DNA from 3 places in the Pseudarthrobacter humi genome. Region 2 is predicted to be linked to each of the others. Evidence: riboswitches for the same ligand, from Rfam matches in the RefSeq annotation. Region 2 holds a riboswitch; each other region holds the start of a gene.
The links. A riboswitch is a leader RNA that binds a small molecule or an ion and turns the genes downstream of it on or off. The one in region 2 is predicted to bind cyclic di-AMP.
Positions count from the first base shown of each region.

Region 1 (6,042 bases), on a different contig from region 2:
TCACGCCGTGCCGGTCCGAAGATCCGACGGTCCTCCCCCGGACGATAATCCTGTCGCCCTGCGCTGCCTCCATGGCAATCACCTCCAAGCCCCAGACTACGACTGACGGGGACCGGGGAACAGGGGTCAGTCGCGTTCCGCGTCGCGGTTCCCGAAAATGCGCGGCAGGTCAGGTCCCTGCGACGCGATGAGCCGGGCAGCGTGGCGCAGCGCATCGTCGGGGTCCTGGTGCCAGCGGGTGATGACGACGTCGGCGCGCTGGCGGCCGCTTTCGCCCAGTCCGTGCAGCAACGGAACCACAACGTCGGCAATCAGCGGGTCCACCAGCTCACTGGTCTGAGCGGTTCTGATGAAGCCCTCCAGCCTGGTCAGGTCAGAGTGGCGAAGGAGGGCCACCCGGGACTGCAGCAGCACCACGGCCGCGAGCCGCCTTTCATAGACCGGGCGCCTGCCGGGACCGGGCCGGCCCCAGAGGAGGGATGCCAAAGCGGTCACCTCATCGTGGCCAAGGTCCTTGAACTTCCTGCCGGCGTCGCGGACGGTGCCGCGTACGGCTCCCACCGACGATCCGTAGGACCCAAGTACCCCGCCCACCCGGGCCTCCACGTCCTCCGCCCGGTACCAGGCGCCCTCATTCTGCAGGGTGGCATCGATGAAGCCGGCAGCGTCCTGCACACGCCCGTTCACAGCACCGTCCCAGTCGCGCTACTGGAAGTCAGGTCACTGGAGTTCACTGCACTGGAGTTCACGACATCTGGGTTCACGTCGCCGCTACGGTCCCTGCCGGCCGGCGGCGGCGTGGAGGATGCAGAACGGCGTCGACGGACGGGCTTCGAGCCGCCCCTCTGCAATGGGATCCCCGCACACGGCGCATGTACCGTAGGTGCCCGCCGCAATCCGCGCCAGGGCCGCATCCACCTGGTCAAGTCCCGCACTGCTCTGCTTCAGGAGCGCCGAGGCCTGCGACAGCTCGAACGCAATGGTGGAACCCTCGGGGTCGTGCTCGTCATCGATGTTGGAATCCTGGCGTGCGGCGTTCGCCGAGGAGATGTCCGCACGGAGCGCGGGGAGCAGCTCGAGTTTCCGGGCGCGCTCTTCTTCCAGCAGGACCCGGAACCGTTCAAAATCGGGCATGGGAAAAGCCTAGTGGTTTGGGTCTCGACAAGCGCCGCCGGCGGGAGGATGCTGGCAAGCGTAAGCGCTTCGGATGCGGTCTGGCAGCCACGGACAGAAAGCTGCCGGACACAAAACCAACAGAGAAAGCCTGCGTGCCATGCCTACCAACATCGTCACAGAACTGGCAGTCAAGTCCCACAACACACCGGATGAGAAGCGCCGGCCGGAGAAAACCGAAGTGGATGTCGTCAACCTGGGCGACTACACGGTCGGCCGGTTGACGTTCAGTCCCGGCTGGCGCTGGTCGGACTGCATCAAGCCGGTGGTCCAGACCGAGTCCTGCCAGAACAACCACGTCGGATACTGCGTTTCCGGGGCACTCAATGTCGAGACCACCAATGGCACGCGGATCAGCATCAGCGCCGGCGACTCCTACACCATTCCACCCGGACATGACGCCTGGGTGGACGGCGACGAAGCCTTCGTCGGCATTGAATTCCTCAGCGCCGCGGTATTCGCCAAGGCACCGGGAACGTGACGCGGCTGCCATCCTCCGGCTGGTCAGTACCAGTGGTTGGCCACGGAATGGTTCCACGCTCCGCATGGTGACCCGTAGCGGTCAGCGATATAGGACAAACCCCAATTGACCTGGGTCCGGTAGCTCGTGAGCCAATCGCTGCCGGCGCTGGCATACTTGCTGGCCGGCAGCGACTGGGCGATCCCGTATGCGCCCGAGTACGGGTTGGTGGCAGTGGTCAGCCAGTTCGACTCCTTGGTCCACAGCGACGCCAGGCACGGAAACTGGTTCTGGCCCCAGCCGTAGGCGCCGAGCTGCCCGGCTGCGTAGTTCTTGGCGCCCGCAGGGTCGTTGACAGCGCCTCCCGGAACGGAAGGCACGACGACGACGGGCGGCGGGACCGGCGTCGGGCTCGGCACCGGAAGCGGGGCGGGCACGCCCGGTACAGCAGGTGGGGCCGGAGCCGGTTTCTGCGCAGCGGCAAGGGCCGCCGCCTTGGCTGTCGCTTCCGCCTGTTGGCGTGCCTGTTCCTGCGCCGCGGCACGCTTGGCGGCCTGCGCCGTTTCATACGCGGCCAACGCCACCTGGCCCTGCCGGAACTCCCCCTCCACCGCAGCCGTGGTGCCCTTGAGGGAGGCCAGCTGCGCGGTCAGTTCCCGGCCGTGCTCCTGCTGCTCCGCGATCTGCCGGGACATGGCCTGCTGGGCGGATTGGGCGGCGTCGAGCTTGGTTCTGGCTTCGCCGGACAGGCGCTCGCGCTCGGCCCTGGCCGCCTGCTCCTGATCGGCCAGGGCACGGGAAATGCGTTCGGCGGCTGCGGATTTGTTGACCAGGGCGGCAGTCTTATCGCTGACGATCTGGACGATATTCAGGCCCTGGATGCTGTTGTTCTGCACGGCGTCGAGGGCAACGAAGAAGCCCATGTTGGTTCCACCGGTCTTGTACGACTGGGCCGCCAGCGCGCCGATTTCCTTCTTGTACCGTCCCAGTTCGGCCGCGGCGCGTGCCGTCTGGGCCGTGAGTGCGTCCACAGTGGAAGTGGCGGCCTGAAGTGCCGCTTCGGCCTTGGCGTACTCCGCGGCGGACGCTACGGCCGCGTTGCCCAGCGCCTCTGCTTCAGTCTGGAGTCCGCCCAGCAGCCCATTGATCCTGGTGACTTCTGCCGCTTTGCCGGCCTCGCTTTGCTTGGCGTTCTGCACGTCCTGCCACGAGGGATACCCGCCGGGCGGCGCGTCGTCGGCGGCATGCGAGGGAAGCAGCGCAGCCGACCCCACCAGGGCGGCCGCCAGCAGGCCGGCGAGGGCGGGCAGCCGCATTTTTTGAACAATCCGGGACATAGTTGGTGAGCTTACCGGGCATATACGGATTACGGGGCCTGACCTGCAACATCGTTACCGGGGAGGGAGGGAATCCGAGATGAAGCGCGGGTGGATTTCACGCCTACATTCCGTTACCGGAATGTGACATTGCCGCTAGCTGGAAGTTATGGTCAAGCGGTGGCCCGGCTCAAGCCGGGACATTCCCGCCAGTATGCCGAGCCCTGCCGCTGACCGGGATCCAGTCGCTTTCCAGCTGGCAGGGACGGGGGAACCACGTTTCCACGGCTTTTCGAAGCCTTGGGGTTAAGTCGGTATCGCTCCGTCCCGCGCGGCGGTGCTACCGGCCGGGTATCTCCGACCCGAACCCGACAGCTCACCCCGCAGGCATGGGAGAGGCTATCACCGTGTCCAAGAATTCCGCTGCCGCACGCCTTCGTGCGGTTCCTGCCCGCTCTACCGTCCTGAATGGCCTGGCCACTGCGGCCAAAACACACCCCCTGACATTTGGCCGGCCGGCCCTGGTGGCTGTTGCCGCATCCGGCCTGCTGTTCAGCATTGGCGTCCCGGCTCAGGCCGGCGTCCACGGCCCGGACAACTCCGGGACTGCCAACACTCAGGTCCAGACCAGTGCGGCGGCAGCGGCTCCGGCCGCTGTTGCTTCAACTTCCGCTGCAGCAGCCCCCGCCGCGGGCAACGTCCACACCGTCGTTTCGGGCGACACGCTGGGCCAGATTTCCGCCGCCCACGGCGTCCCGCTCAACGACGTCCTTGCCGCCAACGGACTCTCGCTGACCAGCATCATCTACCCCGGCGACCAGATCCGGATCCCCGGCGCCGGCTACACCGCACCGGCTCCCACACCGTCTCCCGCGGCGGCGCCGGCCTCCCCCACCAACACCGGCATCCGGCTGGCCTCAACGTCCGTACCGGCGGCCCAGGCTCCGGCCGGCCCGCTCGGCGCGGCCATCCTGGCTTCCGCCAACTCCCAGCTCGGCATCCAGCAGGACTGCACCGCCATGGTGGAGAAGGCGCTGCGCTCGGTGGGTAAGAGCGTGGGTGACCTGGCTCCCGGCCAGTTCTACCAGTACGGCCCGGTGGTGGGCACACCTGCCGCAGGGGATCTGGTCATCACGGCCGGCCACGTGGGCGTCTACGCCGGCAACGGCCAGGTTGTCAGTGGCGGGGTGGACGGTTACAAAACCGAAGTGCACTCCATCAGCTGGCTGGCCGGAGCGTCCTTCGTCCGCGTAGCGTGATCCGACCATGCTCGACGGCGGCGGGCGGCACCCAGCCCCGCGCCGCCGTCGTCCATCCCTGGTGTTCGCTCAGGTCCCGCAGAAGGTCCGGTAGCTCCCGAAGTCTTCAGGGGCGGGGCCGGCGTAGCGTTCCAGCCCGGGGCGCTGCGTGTACGGATCGGCCAAGACGTCCACCAACCGGTTGAAGGGGTCCAGGTCGCCTGCGATAGCCGAGTCCAGAGCTTCTTCAACCAGGTGGTTCCTGGGGATGTAGACGGGGTTGACCCGGTCCATCAGGTCCGCGTCCGGCGCCAGGGCCAGCCACCGTGCGGACCAGGCGTCGAAGGCGCCAGGGTCCGCAAACATGGACCGCGCAGTTTCCGGGGTGCCGCGGGCCGCCGAGGCCAGGCTCCGGAAGAAGGAGGTGTAATCCACCCGGCCTTCCTGGAGCAGCGCCAACACGCCGTCCACCAGGGGCGACGCAACGTCGTCGTGCGTGTCCGGGCGCAGACCCAGCTTGGACTTCATGCCGGCTGACCAGGCAGCGCTGTACTGGGCGCGGAAGGCGCCGAGGGATTCAACCGCGAGCGCCACGGCCTGGTCCTGGTCTTCATGGAGCAGGGGCAGGAGTGCCTCAGCGAGCCGGGTGAGGTTCCATTCGGCGATGACCGGCTGGTTGGCGTAGGCGTAGCGTCCGTCCGCGTCGATGGAGCTGTAGACCGCGCCGGGGTTGAAGGCGTCCATAAACGCGCAGGGACCGTAGTCGATGGTCTCCCCGGAGATGGCCATGTTGTCGGTGTTCATCACGCCATGGACGAAGCCCACCAGCATCCATTGCGCCACCAGGGACGCCTGCGCGGCTATGACCGCCTCGAAGAACGCGAGATAGGGCGTGTCGGCGAGCGCCGCGTCCCGGTAATGGCGGCTGATGGCGTGATCGGCCAGGCGGCGCAGAAGGTCCGTCTCGCCGTTGACGCGGGCGAACTGGAAGCTGCCGACGCGCAGGTGGCTGCTCGCCACCCGGGTGAGCACCGCCCCGGGCAGCATGGTTTCGCGGCGGACGGGACGGCCCGTGGCCACCACGGCGAGGGACCTCGTGGTGGGGACGCCCATGGCATGCATGGCTTCGCTGACGATGTACTCGCGCAGCATGGGACCGACGACGGCGAGACCGTCACCTGCGCGGGCGAACGGTGTCCGGCCGGAGCCCTTGAGGTGGATGTCCCGCAGCTGCCCGTGGATGTCCGTGACCTCCCCCAGCAGGAGGGCCCGCCCGTCGCCGAGCAGGGGTGAGTAGCCGCCGAACTGGTGGCCGGCATAGGCCTGGGCCACCGGTGTGGCACCTTCAGGAATCTGGTTGCCGATGAGCAGCCGCGTCCCCTCGGGCGTCCGCAGCCAGGCCGGGTCGAAGCCCAGTTCGCCGGCCAACGGCTCGTTCAGGACCAGCAGCTGCGGGTCAGGTGCTTCCTCCGCCTGCCAGGGAACCGCCAGCTCCTCGAGTTCGCGGGCGAAACGCCCGCCGAAGGTGAGCGTTAGTGGGATTGCGGTGCTCATGCTTCAAGACTACCCGCGGCAGGACAGCCCAGACCGCGGCGGATCAGACGTGCTGCTCAGACATGCTGTCCGAACCAGGTGAGGGTGTCATTCCAGGCGGCCGTGGCCTGGGTTTCGTTGTAGCGCTCGCCGGTGTCGTTGTGGAAGGCATGGTCGACGCCGGGGTAAACGTTGAGCTGGTGCGTCACCGTAGTGGCGTCCAGGGCATCGCGGAGGGCCGGCATGGCACCGGTGATCCGCTGGTCGCGTTCTGCATACACGCCGAACGCCGCCGCCTCGATGGCCGGCACCTTGTTCAGGT
Region 1 is NZ_JANCLV010000009.1:127,525-133,566, reverse strand. It holds gene NFC73_RS14140 (DUF1918 domain-containing protein) at 1-73, opposite strand, end outside; gene NFC73_RS14135 (DNA alkylation repair protein) at 127-687, opposite strand; gene NFC73_RS14130 (TraR/DksA family transcriptional regulator) at 772-1,134, opposite strand; gene NFC73_RS14125 (cupin domain-containing protein) at 1,274-1,654, shown strand; gene NFC73_RS14120 (aggregation-promoting factor C-terminal-like domain-containing protein) at 1,678-2,970, opposite strand; cyclic di-AMP (ydaO/yuaA leader) riboswitch at 3,186-3,354, shown strand; gene NFC73_RS14115 (C40 family peptidase) at 3,357-4,208, shown strand; gene NFC73_RS14110 (protein adenylyltransferase SelO) at 4,278-5,741, opposite strand; gene NFC73_RS14105 (dienelactone hydrolase family protein) at 5,798-6,042, opposite strand, start outside.
Region 1: it holds a riboswitch for cyclic di-AMP, as region 2 does, so the genes downstream of both, NFC73_RS14115 (C40 family peptidase) here and NFC73_RS12340 (C40 family peptidase) in region 2, are expected to answer to the same signal.

Region 2 (6,042 bases):
CCGCCCGAGCATTATCCAGACAAATTCAAAATAGGCTAAGCTTTTTAGCGGACCTCGCCGCTGAGCGGGACGCGATACGGTGGGACAACGCAAGGTACTGCGCTCGAGGAGCTGAGCTGGATGACGGATCTGATCGATACTACGGAGATGTATCTTCGGACCATTTTGGAGCTTGAAGAAGAGAACATCGTGGCTCTTCGCGCACGCATCGCCGAACGGCTGCGGCATTCCGGACCCACGGTGTCCCAAACCATCGGCCGGATGGAGCGCGACGGACTGGTTGTGGTCTCCGGAGACCGTCACCTGGAGTTGACCGAGGCCGGGCGGAAACGCGCTACGGAAGTGATGCGCAAGCACCGGCTGGCGGAACGGCTCCTGGCGGATGTGATTGGCCTGGACTGGGCCTATGTCCACGATGAAGCGTGCCGCTGGGAGCATGTGATGAGCGAACGCGTTGAGCAGCGCATCTACGAATTGCTCAACCACCCCACGGATTCTCCCTACGGCAACCCCATCCCCGGGCTGGCCGCCCTGGGCGGGCCGGCGCCCGCGCTGCCGGACGCCACTGTGATTAATCTCCTTGATGCGATGCAGGGCTACGGGCCGGCGTCGAACGTGACAGTCAGCCGGCTGGCTGAGCCCATCCAGGTGGAACCTGAGCTGCTGGTCCAGCTGGATGAAGGCGGGATCAGGCCCGGTGCCACGGTGTCCCTGGAGCGCGTAGGGGAGTACATCTCCGTGCGGGTTCCGGGAATCGAAGGGGCGCTCGAGTTGCCACCGGAAGTGGCATCCCACGTCTTCGTTTCCGTCAGTTGACGGGTAGGCGGTCCGCCGCGAGGAGCCGCGCCGTAGCCCAGCGACGCAAGGTTCCGCAAAGATAACGGAATTGTTACTGTCCAAGTTAATCACCTATAGTTGAACCTCAGCGTCGATACAAAAGCGTTACCTGATCTGGAGCCGAGCTCTGCCAGCGGATCAGGTGCATCAGTCACCAACTGGCAGAGGCGGGGGAACCACAACCGGTAGTCGTAAGACTGCCTTGGGGTTAAGTCCGTCAGCAGCAAGCCTCTTCCAGCGAAGGATCCTCACGGGATATCCCTGCGCCAAAGTGCTTGTCACGGCGGACCGGGTCTATGAACTCTCTGACCCGAATCCGACAGCTAACTTCGCAGGCTACCCAGAGAGGAACATTCTTGACCACGCAATACTCCAGGGGCCGCCGTCGCGCGGCGGGTCCCGTCTCGGCGCCCAGGGTGGCCGAGGATCTCACCGCGGAGAGGCCCCGCGACCCGCAGCGGGAAGCCCGCCGCCGCCGGGGGCCCTTCCGGCAGATGACGGATTTCGCCGCCGCCAGTGGCCTCGGCCAGAAGGCCGGCATCGCCTTGGCAGCAACAGGCCTGGCTCTCACCGTAACGGTTCCTGTGACGGGCCCCGTGATGGCCACTCCGGCACCCGGCCAGGCTGCATCAGCCGTTTCCGCTGCTCCGCAGCCCGAAGTGACCGCGGAAGCCGCCGCCCAAATTGATTTCAGCCGTTCGTCCGTGGTGACCCAGGGTGATCCCGACGGCAAGCTGAAGCAGCTGTTGAGCGCCCAGTCCGCGGGATCCATTACCCGCGCCGCCTCTGCCGGAAGCCTTGGCTCGCCGCTGGCCCAGCTGATTACGGCCTCACCCTTCGGGTTCCGGGTCAGCCCGATTACCGGCGGCTCCGGCGACTTCCACCGTGGCCAGGACTTCGTGGCACAGTGCGGAACCTCTGTCCTGGCCGCTGCCAGCGGTACCGTCACCTTCGTTGGCTGGCACCAGTACGGCGGCGGCAACCGCGTGGTGGTGGATCACGGCAATGGCCTTGAAACCACCTACAACCACCTCTCCTCAGCCAGCGTCAAGGTAGGCCAGACCGTCAGCCGCGGCGATGTTGTTGCCCTCAGCGGTACCACGGGCGCGTCCACGGGCTGCCACCTCCACTTCGAGGTCCAGGTCAATGGCGAAGTCGTTGACCCCACCGGCTGGCTCTGACCCAAATGATGGCCAACTCTCGAATCGCAGCGACGTGCCGTGACCTGAATGTGACATTGGCTCGGAACTCCTGTAACGTCTAAAGCGCGTCAACTTTTCCGAAGTTGACGTTCTTGAGTGGATTGCCTAGCTCTGCCACCGCTCAAGGTCCGTTCGCATGACATCGTCTGGCAGGGGCGGGGGAACCAATTTTGGTCTTCGATTCTGAGGGCCTTGGGGTTAAGTCGCAAAGCTTCCACTGTGAAGCAGCGCGGCCGGGTGACTCCCATCCGAATCCGACAGCTCACCTCGCAGGCATTGGGAGAGGCTACCTTCGTGTCTTCACGCCATACTTCTGCGCGTCACCGCGCACAACCGGTTCGCACTAACCCCTTGGGCTCCGTGTCCAAGGCCGTCAGTGCCAATGCCGGGACCGTAGGTCGCCAGGCTGCTGTTATTGCAGCTGCATCAGGTCTGATCCTGAGCATGGGGCTTCCGGCCAACGCCGCGGATTCCACCGCAGGCGTTTCCGCCTCTACCGAGTCCGGTTCCGCGCAGACGGCACTTGCCGTAACTGCCGCGCCCACGGCTACCGTTTCCTTCGAACGCCCCGTCATCAGGACGACGCCGGCGCCGAAGGTTGAGAGGGTCCGTGCGCAGTCCACGGCCTCCGAAACCGGGGCCCAGGGTGCAACCGAGGCTGCGGCCTCCAAGCTCGCCGACACTGTCTCCTCTGCTGCCGCTTCGGGTCTGGCAGCACTTGCCTACACCGGCATCGGTAACCCCTACCTCTGGGGCGGCACCACTCCCAATGGCTGGGACTGCTCCGGCTTCACGCAGTGGGTCTACGCCCAGGCCGGCATCAGCATTCCCCGCACCAATGCCTGGACGGCCATGCGGCCCACCGCCACACCGGCCCCCGGCGACCTGGTCATGCAGAATGGCGGCGCCCACGTTGGCATTTACGTCGGCAACGGCATGATGATCAGCGCACTGAACCCGTCACAGGGCACGCTGCTCCACTCGGTGGCTTCCACGGGCAGCGGATCCTTCTTCACGCTGGCCCCGTAGTTCCTGCAATCCAGCAGTTCCTGCAGCCCCGTGCTGCCGGAGCCGTTCTTCGCTGGAGCCTTTCGCTAAATCCCCGTTCGGGACGTGCCGGCGTACCCCCAAGATGCCGGCGCGTCCAAAGCCCTCAGGCTGCCCACGCGGTCCTGAGGAAAACGAAAGAGAGAAAATTAATGACTACACGTGCAACTGTTGCACGGCACCGCGCCGAGGTCACCAAGACCAACTCGCTGGCTGTCATTGCCAAGGCTGTCGGCGACAACGCCGGCGGCATGGGCCGCCAGGCTGCGGTTATCGCTGCTGCTTCCGGCCTCGTCCTGACCAGTGGTATCGCTGCGAACGCGGCCGACACCGGCGTCCAGCGTGAAGCTGCGTCCGCTTCGAACCTTGAGGCTGAGGTTTCCGCCCCGGCCATCATTTCGGCTGCTTCCACCATTGCCATCTCCTACGAGAAGCCTGCAGTGACCACCACGCCGGCTCCCGTTGAGGCTCCCGCGCCTGTTGTTGAAGCTCCGGCTCCGGCCAAGGCCGCGGCAACCATCAAGGTAGCGTCGGCAACTCCGGCTGCTCCCTCGGCTCCGGTCGCCGCCAGCGGCAAGGGTGCTGCCATCCTGTCCGCTGCTTACGCACAGCTCGGCGTCAACCAGGACTGCACCATGCTTGTGACCAACTCCCTGGCTGCCGTGGGCATCAACTACCACGGCTGGCCCGCCGGCTACCTGTCCCTGGGCAAGACCGTGAGCGCCGCCGAGGCCCAGCCCGGCGACCTGATCTACTACGCCGACGGCGGCGCGGGCGTGGCCCACATTGCCGTATACGCCGGCAACGGCCAGGCGGTCCACGGCGGTTACAACGGCAACCAGACCGTAGTATTCAGCGCCAACGTTGGCTCAGGACCGGTCTTCATCCGCGTGTCCTAGCAGCTGCTTGAGTGTTCAAAGGACCCCCGCCTCACGGCGGGGGTCCTTTGCTGTCTACGGACTGACGCCTTAACCGGACGGGCGCCTGGGCCCGACACGTGATCCCGGATACTTCTGCGATTAGCTGATCCCGGGATTCTTTGTTTACTCTTGTGGTGTCGATCCATAGCCCGGATATGCCGGGGGCAGCCGGCCCTCGTGCCCCTGACGGGTGCGGCCACAAAGAGGTACGTGCATGCGCACTCTCGTTCTGAATGCTGGATATGAACCGCTGGCGGTAGTCACCTTCCGCCGGGCGCTGGTGCTTGTGCTCACGGGCAAGGCCAGTGTCATTGCCGAGGGCGATGACCCCGTGGTGGGACCGCAGGAGATCCTGGGCCGACCGTCCGTGATTCTCCTGAACCGCTACATCCGCCCCAGATACAACCAGAGCACCGCAGTCAGCCGCCGCGGAGTCCTGCGGCGGGACGGCCACCGCTGTGCGTATTGCGGCAAAGGTGCCCACACCATCGACCATGTGCAGCCCAAATCACGCGGCGGCGCCGACTCCTGGGAGAACCTGGTGGCCGCGTGCCTCCGGTGCAACAACACCAAGGGCGACCACACGCCGGCGGAAATGGGCTGGAAGCTGAGGTTTGATCCGGAACCGCCGCATGGCACCATCTGGCAGATCAAGGAACTTGAGAAGCCCACTCCGGCCTGGGATCCGTTCCTGCTGCCTGAGCGGGCTGCCTGAGCCGGCCGCGTGAGCGGGCCACCGTGTCCCGGTCCGCACCCTCAGTTCCAGCCCCGCGCAGTATTCCAGCCCGCGCGGTTAAGCTGGGAGGGTGGACGCTGACCCCCTCGACTTCGATGCCGTCATCCTCGCCGGCGGCCGTTCGTCGCGGCTCGGTGGCGTACCCAAGCAGAGTCTGACGTACGACGGCGACTCCCTGTTGCGCCGCGCCGCCGCTGCTGCGAGCGGAGCCCGGGCCGGCGTCGTGGTTGGTCCGGACGCCGGGGAGGTGCCGGCCGGCGAGGTCCCTGCCGGATTTCTCCGCTGCCGCGAAGAACCCCCCTTTAGTGGACCGGCGGCCGCCATCGCGGCCGGGCTCGCGGCCCTGTCCGCCGCGGGTGGCAGCCGCCCCGGGCTGACGCTGGTGCTGGCCTGCGACATGCCCAACGTGGAGCAGGCGGTGGCGGCGCTGAAGGCTACTTTGCGTGCGCGAAAACCCACGGCCGGAGCGCCCGCGGGCTTGGGGCCGGACGGCGTGGTGGCCGTCTCGGACGATGGCCGCCGTCAGCCGCTGGTCGGTTTTTATAGCACGGCCGCGCTACAACGTTCGGTGGCGGAACTGGAAAGCACGGGACGCTTAATCAACGGTTCGGTGAGGGCACTCCTTGCTAGTCTGGACGTGCAGCTTGTCGCCGTTCCGGCCGGCTCCACGGCAGACGTGGACACCTGGGACGATGCCGCCGCACTTGGAGTGGCCGGTCCGGACCCCCTAGCCGGGTTCCGGGGCAACACTGCCGCAGACGATTTGGGAGGCAGAGCGTGAAAAGCCAGGAAGAGACACTGGAAGAATGGTGCAGGTCCTTGCTCCAGGCGTATGAACTGGAGGACGTCCAGATCGACGTCAACACCATCCTGTCGCTGGCCGGCGTGGCAGCGCACTCAGTGGTCCGCCCAGCCGCCCCGCTCACCACCTTTATTGCCGGTTTCGCCGCCGGCCTGGCTGCGGGAGCAGGGCAGGCCACCAACGCCGCCGCCATGGCCGCTGCCATGGACCGCGCCCGCACCCTGGCTGCTGACTATGACGCCGAATCCGCCGGGACCCCCGTCGAATGACTCCCGTTCAATGACCGCCGCCCCCGGCGACGTATCCGAAAATCCCGAGCAGCAGCCAGCCCCGGCGAAGCACCTGGCCCACACCTGGGAAGAGGCGCGCAGGGCTGCTTTTGATGTCGCCACGCCGATTCCGCCGGGCCGGGTTCCCCTGGGCCAAGCCCTGGGCAGGGTCCTGGCCGAAGACATCACCGCGTTGCATGACATGCCGCACTACGCGTCGTCTGCGATG
Region 2 is NZ_JANCLV010000007.1:181,278-187,319, reverse strand. It holds gene NFC73_RS12350 (iron-dependent transcriptional repressor DtxR) at 121-816, shown strand; cyclic di-AMP (ydaO/yuaA leader) riboswitch at 971-1,190, shown strand; gene NFC73_RS12345 (M23 family metallopeptidase) at 1,194-2,018, shown strand; cyclic di-AMP (ydaO/yuaA leader) riboswitch at 2,167-2,329, shown strand; gene NFC73_RS12340 (C40 family peptidase) at 2,400-3,068, shown strand; gene NFC73_RS12335 (NlpC/P60 family protein) at 3,239-3,985, shown strand; gene NFC73_RS12330 (HNH endonuclease) at 4,221-4,721, shown strand; gene mobA (molybdenum cofactor guanylyltransferase) at 4,813-5,523, shown strand; gene NFC73_RS12320 (DUF6457 domain-containing protein) at 5,520-5,813, shown strand; gene NFC73_RS12315 (molybdopterin molybdotransferase MoeA) at 5,824-6,042, shown strand, end outside.

Region 3 (6,042 bases), on a different contig from region 2:
TAGCAGCTCCATGTCCTCGCCGCGAGCAACCCCAGCACCATCGCGGAGCTGGCTCAAACCGGACACCTGGCATCTGCGCACGCGCCTGATCCTGTTGGCCATGGCCCTGCTGGTGGCCATCTGCGGCGCCGTGGGGCTGTTCAGTTACGCCTCCATGGATTCTTTTCTCACGGGGCAGCTGGATGAACAGCTGAGCCAGGCCGCCAAACGCTCGAATGATCCGGGCCGCCCGCCCCTGGGCGGATTCAACGGCAGGCCGGACCCGCTTGACTCCCGCGGGCAGAGTGTCGGAACACTGAATGCGCGGATCCTGGACGGCCAGATCCCCAGTGGCGGTTTCCTGGACTCGGACACCACACGCCTACCCCTCAGCGCCGAGGACAAGCAGACCCTACTGGCGCTGACGCAGAACGGCATCCCCGTGAACCGTTCGCTGTCAAACGGGGACTACCGGATTGTGGCCGTGCAAACCGGCTACGGCGATGTCCTTGTCACGGGCCTTCCGCTTGCCGCCAAGGAAAGCACGTTGGCGTCGCTGGTGTGGACCTTTGTGTTCGTTTCCCTGGGCGGCCTGGCGCTAATTGGACTGGCAGGAACCGTGTTGATCCGGCGCACCATGAAGCCGCTGGAGCAGCTTTCGGAGGTGGCAACGCGGGTGGCCCGGCTCCCGCTGGACGCGGGCGAGGTGGCCCTCGCGGTGCGCGTCCCGCCGTCGAACTCCAACCCCGGAACCGAAGTGGGCAGCGTAGGGCATGCCCTCAATCTGATGCTGGACAACGTGGCTAACGCACTCGAGGCGCGGCAGCGGAGCGAGACCAAGGTGCGGCAGTTCGTAGCTGACGCTTCCCATGAGCTGCGCACCCCGCTGACCGCCATCCGCGGGTACACGGAGCTGATGCGGATGACCGAGGACTTCACGCCGGACGGCCGGAAATCCCTGGCCCGGGTCCAAAGCCAGTCCGAACGCATGACCACCCTGGTGGAGGATCTGCTGCTGCTCGCCCGGCTCGATGAGGGCCAGCCCCTGAAGCTCAGCGAAGTAGACCTCACACAACTCGTGATCGAAACAGTCAGTGACGAGAAGGTCATCGCCCCGGACCACCACTGGCGCCTTGAACTGCCCGACGAGCCGCTCGCCGTCACGGGTGATGCGTCCCAACTGCGTCAGGTGCTTGTCAACCTGCTCTCCAATGCGCGCAAGCACACGCCGCCCGGGACCACCGTAGTCACCGCTGTCACGAAGTCTGCCAATGGCGGCGCAGCGGTGACTGTAACGGACGACGGCGGCGGCATCCCTGCGGACTTCGTGGACCATGTATTCTCCCGGTTTGCCCGCGCAGACGCGGCGCGCAAGGGTACGGCGCCGGCCTCGGGCGCCGGGGCGTCCGAGGGCACTAGCGGCTTGGGCCTGTCCATTGTCCAGTCGATCATGGAGGCCCACGGCGGGAGCGTGGAAGTGACATCGCGGGCCGGACGGACGGAGTTCGCGTTACTCTTCCCTGCCGGCGCGCTGGCGCGATCCACTGACGCCCGAGCCCAGCAAGGTGACACACCGCCGTCGTGATTCCCGTTACCAAAATGTGACTTAAGCGTCCAGCTCCTGTAGCGTCGATGACGTGTGGTTCCCGTTCGGGCCGCATATCCGGATGACGCCAAGCTCTGCCGCTTCCCGGATTCCGTTTTCAGAGGCAGAGGCGGGGGACCCACCGTCCCGGGCACCAAGTGCCCTCTGGGGTTAAGCCAACACGTGTTTGTGCCGTGTGGCCGGATGCCCTCATCCGAACCCGACAGCTAACTCCGCAGGTGTGAGAGGCGATCCATCATGTCTGAATTCAAGGTACAAACGCGCCCGCAGGGCGACACAAAGTCCCACAGCCACCGCAAGCAGACCCGCTTCGGTGCAGCTATGTCCCCATTGTCCAGGGCGGCCCGGATTCCCTCCGTGGGCCAGCGCGTCGCGGTGTTCGCGACGGCGTGCGCCCTGCTTGTCGGCGTCAGCGCCGCGGCACACGCTTCCGAGTCTGCCTCGATCGCGGCCAGCGCCGACCAGGCCGCCGAACAAGCCAGCGCCCAGTCGAAGCTGAGCTTCGAGACAGCTGAGATCCAGGCCCCGGCCTCCCCGGAAGCTGCGCCGGCCGAGATCAACGTCGCGCCCCAGGCCGCCGAACCGGCACCTGCCCCGGCCCCGGAGCCCGCTCCGGCTCCGGAACCTGCACCGGTTGTGGCCGTCAACGACCCCGCAGGAGCCCAGGCCTACGCCGCCGGCCAGCTGGCCACGTACGGCTGGTCCGCAGACCAGATGCAGTGCCTGCAGACGCTGTGGACCAAGGAATCCGACTGGACCACCACGGCCACCAACCCCAGCAGCGGCGCGTACGGAATCGTCCAGTCATTGCCTGCTGAGAAGATGGCTAGCGCCGGCGCTGACTACGTCACCAACTACCGCACGCAGATCAACTGGGGCCTGAACTACATCCAGGAGCGCTACCAGTCACCCTGCGGCGCGCTGAACTTCCACCTGTCGCACAACTGGTACTAGGCCGACCAAGCGGCGCCGGCCTCAAAGCCGAAACGAAATGATCTGCCGTCCCGCGGCGTCCGGTTCCACGGAGACGGTCACGGCGCTGTAGTCGGGGATGTGGAGTACGCCCGCCGGCAACTCGCCCGCATTGGGACCCACGGCCACCGTCCGGATACCCGCGGCAACGCCTGCCGCGATTCCGGCGGGCGCATCCTCGAACACGACAGCGTCCTCCGGATTGACGCCCAGCAGACCGGCGGCCATCAGATAGCCCTCCGGGTGAGGCTTGCCCCGCGTGACCAGGTCCGCCGTCACGGCCGTGGCAGGCATGGCCAGCCCAGCAGCGTCCATGCGGATGTCCGCCAGGGTCCTGTCCGCTGAAGTCACCAGCGCCACTGCCTGGGCCGGCAGGCTGCGAAGCAGGTCGGCAGCCCCCGGCAACGCGATGATACCGGCCGTCCGCACCCGTTCCATCCCGCCCAGTTCCTCGGTGAGCGCCGCGATGTCCGCTCCCCCCGGCGCGAACCGGCGTACGGTATCGGCAGCCTGGACGCCGTGCGAAGTGCGCAGGATTTCGGCGATGTCCAGGCCGTACCGGGCCGCGAATTCTGCCCAGACGTCCTCCACTACTGCTGTGGAGTCCACCAATGTGCCGTCCATATCGAAAAGGACGGCCCGGCAGGTCAGGGTTCGTGTGGCGGCAGGTGTGGGGAAGTTCATGCTGCCTATTTTGCCTTAGGCGTCGCGACCCCCACGCGCCACGCCCTTAGGCTTAACGGCCCGGGATGTGCTGCACCGCCCACTTGTTGCCGTCGGGATCCGCGAAGTAGACGAAGTGCCCCCAGTCCTGGATGTCTATGTCGCTGACCTCCACACCGTTGCCCTTGAGGTGGTCGTGGGCAGCCTGGATGTCGCTGACCACCATCTGCAGGCTTGGGGCCGTGCCCGGAGGGGCGTCATTGAGGCCCTCGCCAATACAAATGGAGCAGGCTGATCCCGGCGGGGTCAGCTGGACGAAGCGGACGCCATCCATGGGCCGCTCGTCGAAATCCGGGTTGAAGCCAACCTTGTTGACGTAGAAATCCTTGGCGCGGTCCACGTCGGACACTGGCACAAAAACGAGTTCAAGTTTCCAGTCCATGCGCCACAGGCTAACGGCGGCGGCAGGAAAGCGGAAGACTTGAAATCCGAAGTAGCCCCGAATCAGCCGGCGATGCCGTACAGGCGGTCGCCGGCGTCGCCGAGCCCGGGAACGATGTAGGACTTCTCGTCGAGCCGTTCGTCAATGGAGGCCAGCACGATGGTCACGTTGGCCTCGGCCAGTTCCTCTTCGAGTTTGGCCAGGCCTTCCGGCGCGGCCAGGAGGCAAATGCACGTGACGTCGGAGGCGCCGCGCTTGAACAGGAACTTGATGGCTTCGCGCAGGGTTCCGCCGGTGGCAAGCATCGGATCCAGCACAAAAATCTGCCGGTCCGTCAGGTTTTCCGGGAGCCGCTCCGCGTAGGTGATGATGTCAAGGGTTTCCTCATCGCGGGCCATGCCCAGGAAGCCCACCTCAGCGGTGGGGACCAGCTTGGTCATGCCCTCGAGCATGCCGAGCCCGGCGCGCAGGATGGGAACCACCAGAGGTGTGGGCTTGGTGAAAGCGGTGCCCACTGTGGTGCTGACGGGCGTCTCGATGGTGACCGGCTGGGTGCGGACCTCACGGGTGGCTTCGTAGGCCAGGAGGGTCACCAGCTCTTCCGTCAACTGCCGGAAGACCGGTGACGGAGTGTTCTTGTCCCGCAGGACGGTGAGCTTATGGGCGACCAGCGGGTGGTCCACAACGAGAGTGCGCATGCGTCAAAACTATCACCCGCGCGGGCAGCGTCCGGCCGGGAATCAGCCCGACGGATCGTCCCGCAGGGCGGGGTGTTCGAACGTGGGTGCCGGGCCCGCGTGCTCGCGTTTCCGCAGCACGTGGAACAGCCGGTGCGCCAGGATCACCATGCCCACCCAGGCAAGGCCGAGGAACCAGCCGGCCATCACATCGGTCAGCCAGTGGTGGCCCAGGAACACCCTGCTCAGGCCCATGGCGATGATGAAGATCACGCCGGCGGTGATGGCCGTGATGCGCGCCCAGAGCACGTCGAACTGGAGGCACATGACGTACACCAGCACACCGATCACCACCGTCGTGTTCAGGGTGTGGCCGCTGGGGAAGGACGGCGAGGTTTCGTAGGGCGGGACAGCTTCGGCGTGGTCCGGGCGGGTGCGGCCCACCAGCCGCTTGCCCACCGTGGTGGCCAGCGTGGAGACGGCCGCGGCGCCGCCCACAAGGATGATGGGCCGCCAGGTCCGGCTCAGGAACGTGAGCCAGCCCGTAAGGATGCTGGCCAGGATGGGCATGCCGATGCCGCCGCCAATGTTGGTGAAAGCCGTTACTCCGGCGGACAGCGCGGGGTTCCGCATGTCCTGCGAGAGCTCCAGTGCGGGCAGGTCCAGGGACGCCAGGCCCTCCTCGTCCACCACGTTGTTGTAGACCTCGGCACCCAGGAGCGCCATGGTGACCACCAGGGCACCGCCAACCAGCATGGTGATCCACAGCGCGGCGTACGGTTTGAACCATTGGCCCAGACGGTCCCTGAACGTGTCCACTATGCCTCCCCGGCGTTAATGCTTTGCAGGCTGGATATCCTTCGAAACTATCATTGAGCCATGGTCGCAGCAGAAAAGAACCACCTCGAATGGATGGGTCTTGCCCTGGACGAAGCCCGGCGTGCGCTGGCCACCGAGGACGTGCCGATCGGCGCCGTGGTGATTGGGCCCAACGGCGCCGTGCTGGGTTCCGGACGGAACCAGCGGGAAGAGCTGGGAGACCCCACTGCCCACGCAGAAATAGTGGCCATCCGGCAGGCGGCGGACCGGTTGCGTGCCTCGTCCAAACTCGACGGCGGGACGGGGGACGGCTGGCGGCTGGCCGACTGCACGCTCGTGGTGACTCTGGAGCCGTGCGCCATGTGCGCCGGCGCGGTGGTCCTGGCCAGGATTCCCCGAGTGGTCTTCGGTGCCTGGGATGAGAAGGCAGGAGCGGCGGGCTCGGTGTTCGATATCCTCCGCGAGCGCCGGCTCAACCACTGGGTTGAGGTGTACGGCGGGGTCAGGGAAGAGGAGTGCGGCGGGGTTCTCAGGGACTTCTTCGCAGCGCACCGCAGCCGGCTGTAACGCGTCGTAGGCGGCTGCAATTCGTCTCGGGACTGCTGTAGCGCCCTCACCTGCCTGCACGACCCTCAGCCTGCGGCATCCAGGGCGTCGATCCTGTCCTGGCGGGAGGCCGGCGAGTCCAGGCTGAACGAGCGGAAGTCCCCCAGTTCGTCCCGGATCCAGGCCTCTACCTCGGCGATGCGCCGGGATACTGCGGGTGTGGCCCCGGCAAAGAGCCAATAGGCAATCCGTGATTTCCCGGGATCGTATTGCCACAGCCCGATGATCCGGCCGCGGTCGAAGATGGGATGGTCCGGCAGGTCAGCCTGCAAGGCCAA
Region 3 is NZ_JANCLV010000016.1:6,122-12,163, reverse strand. It holds gene NFC73_RS17880 (response regulator transcription factor) at 1-3, shown strand, start outside; gene NFC73_RS17875 (sensor histidine kinase) at 11-1,564, shown strand; cyclic di-AMP (ydaO/yuaA leader) riboswitch at 1,665-1,817, shown strand; gene NFC73_RS17870 (aggregation-promoting factor C-terminal-like domain-containing protein) at 1,823-2,539, shown strand; gene NFC73_RS17865 (HAD-IA family hydrolase) at 2,561-3,241, opposite strand; gene NFC73_RS17860 (VOC family protein) at 3,294-3,662, opposite strand; gene upp (uracil phosphoribosyltransferase) at 3,725-4,360, opposite strand; gene NFC73_RS17850 (phosphatase PAP2 family protein) at 4,403-5,095, opposite strand; gene tadA (tRNA adenosine(34) deaminase TadA) at 5,219-5,725, shown strand; gene NFC73_RS17840 (DNA glycosylase AlkZ-like family protein) at 5,791-6,042, opposite strand, start outside.
Region 3: it holds a riboswitch for cyclic di-AMP, as region 2 does, so the genes downstream of both, NFC73_RS17870 (aggregation-promoting factor C-terminal-like domain-containing protein) here and NFC73_RS12340 (C40 family peptidase) in region 2, are expected to answer to the same signal.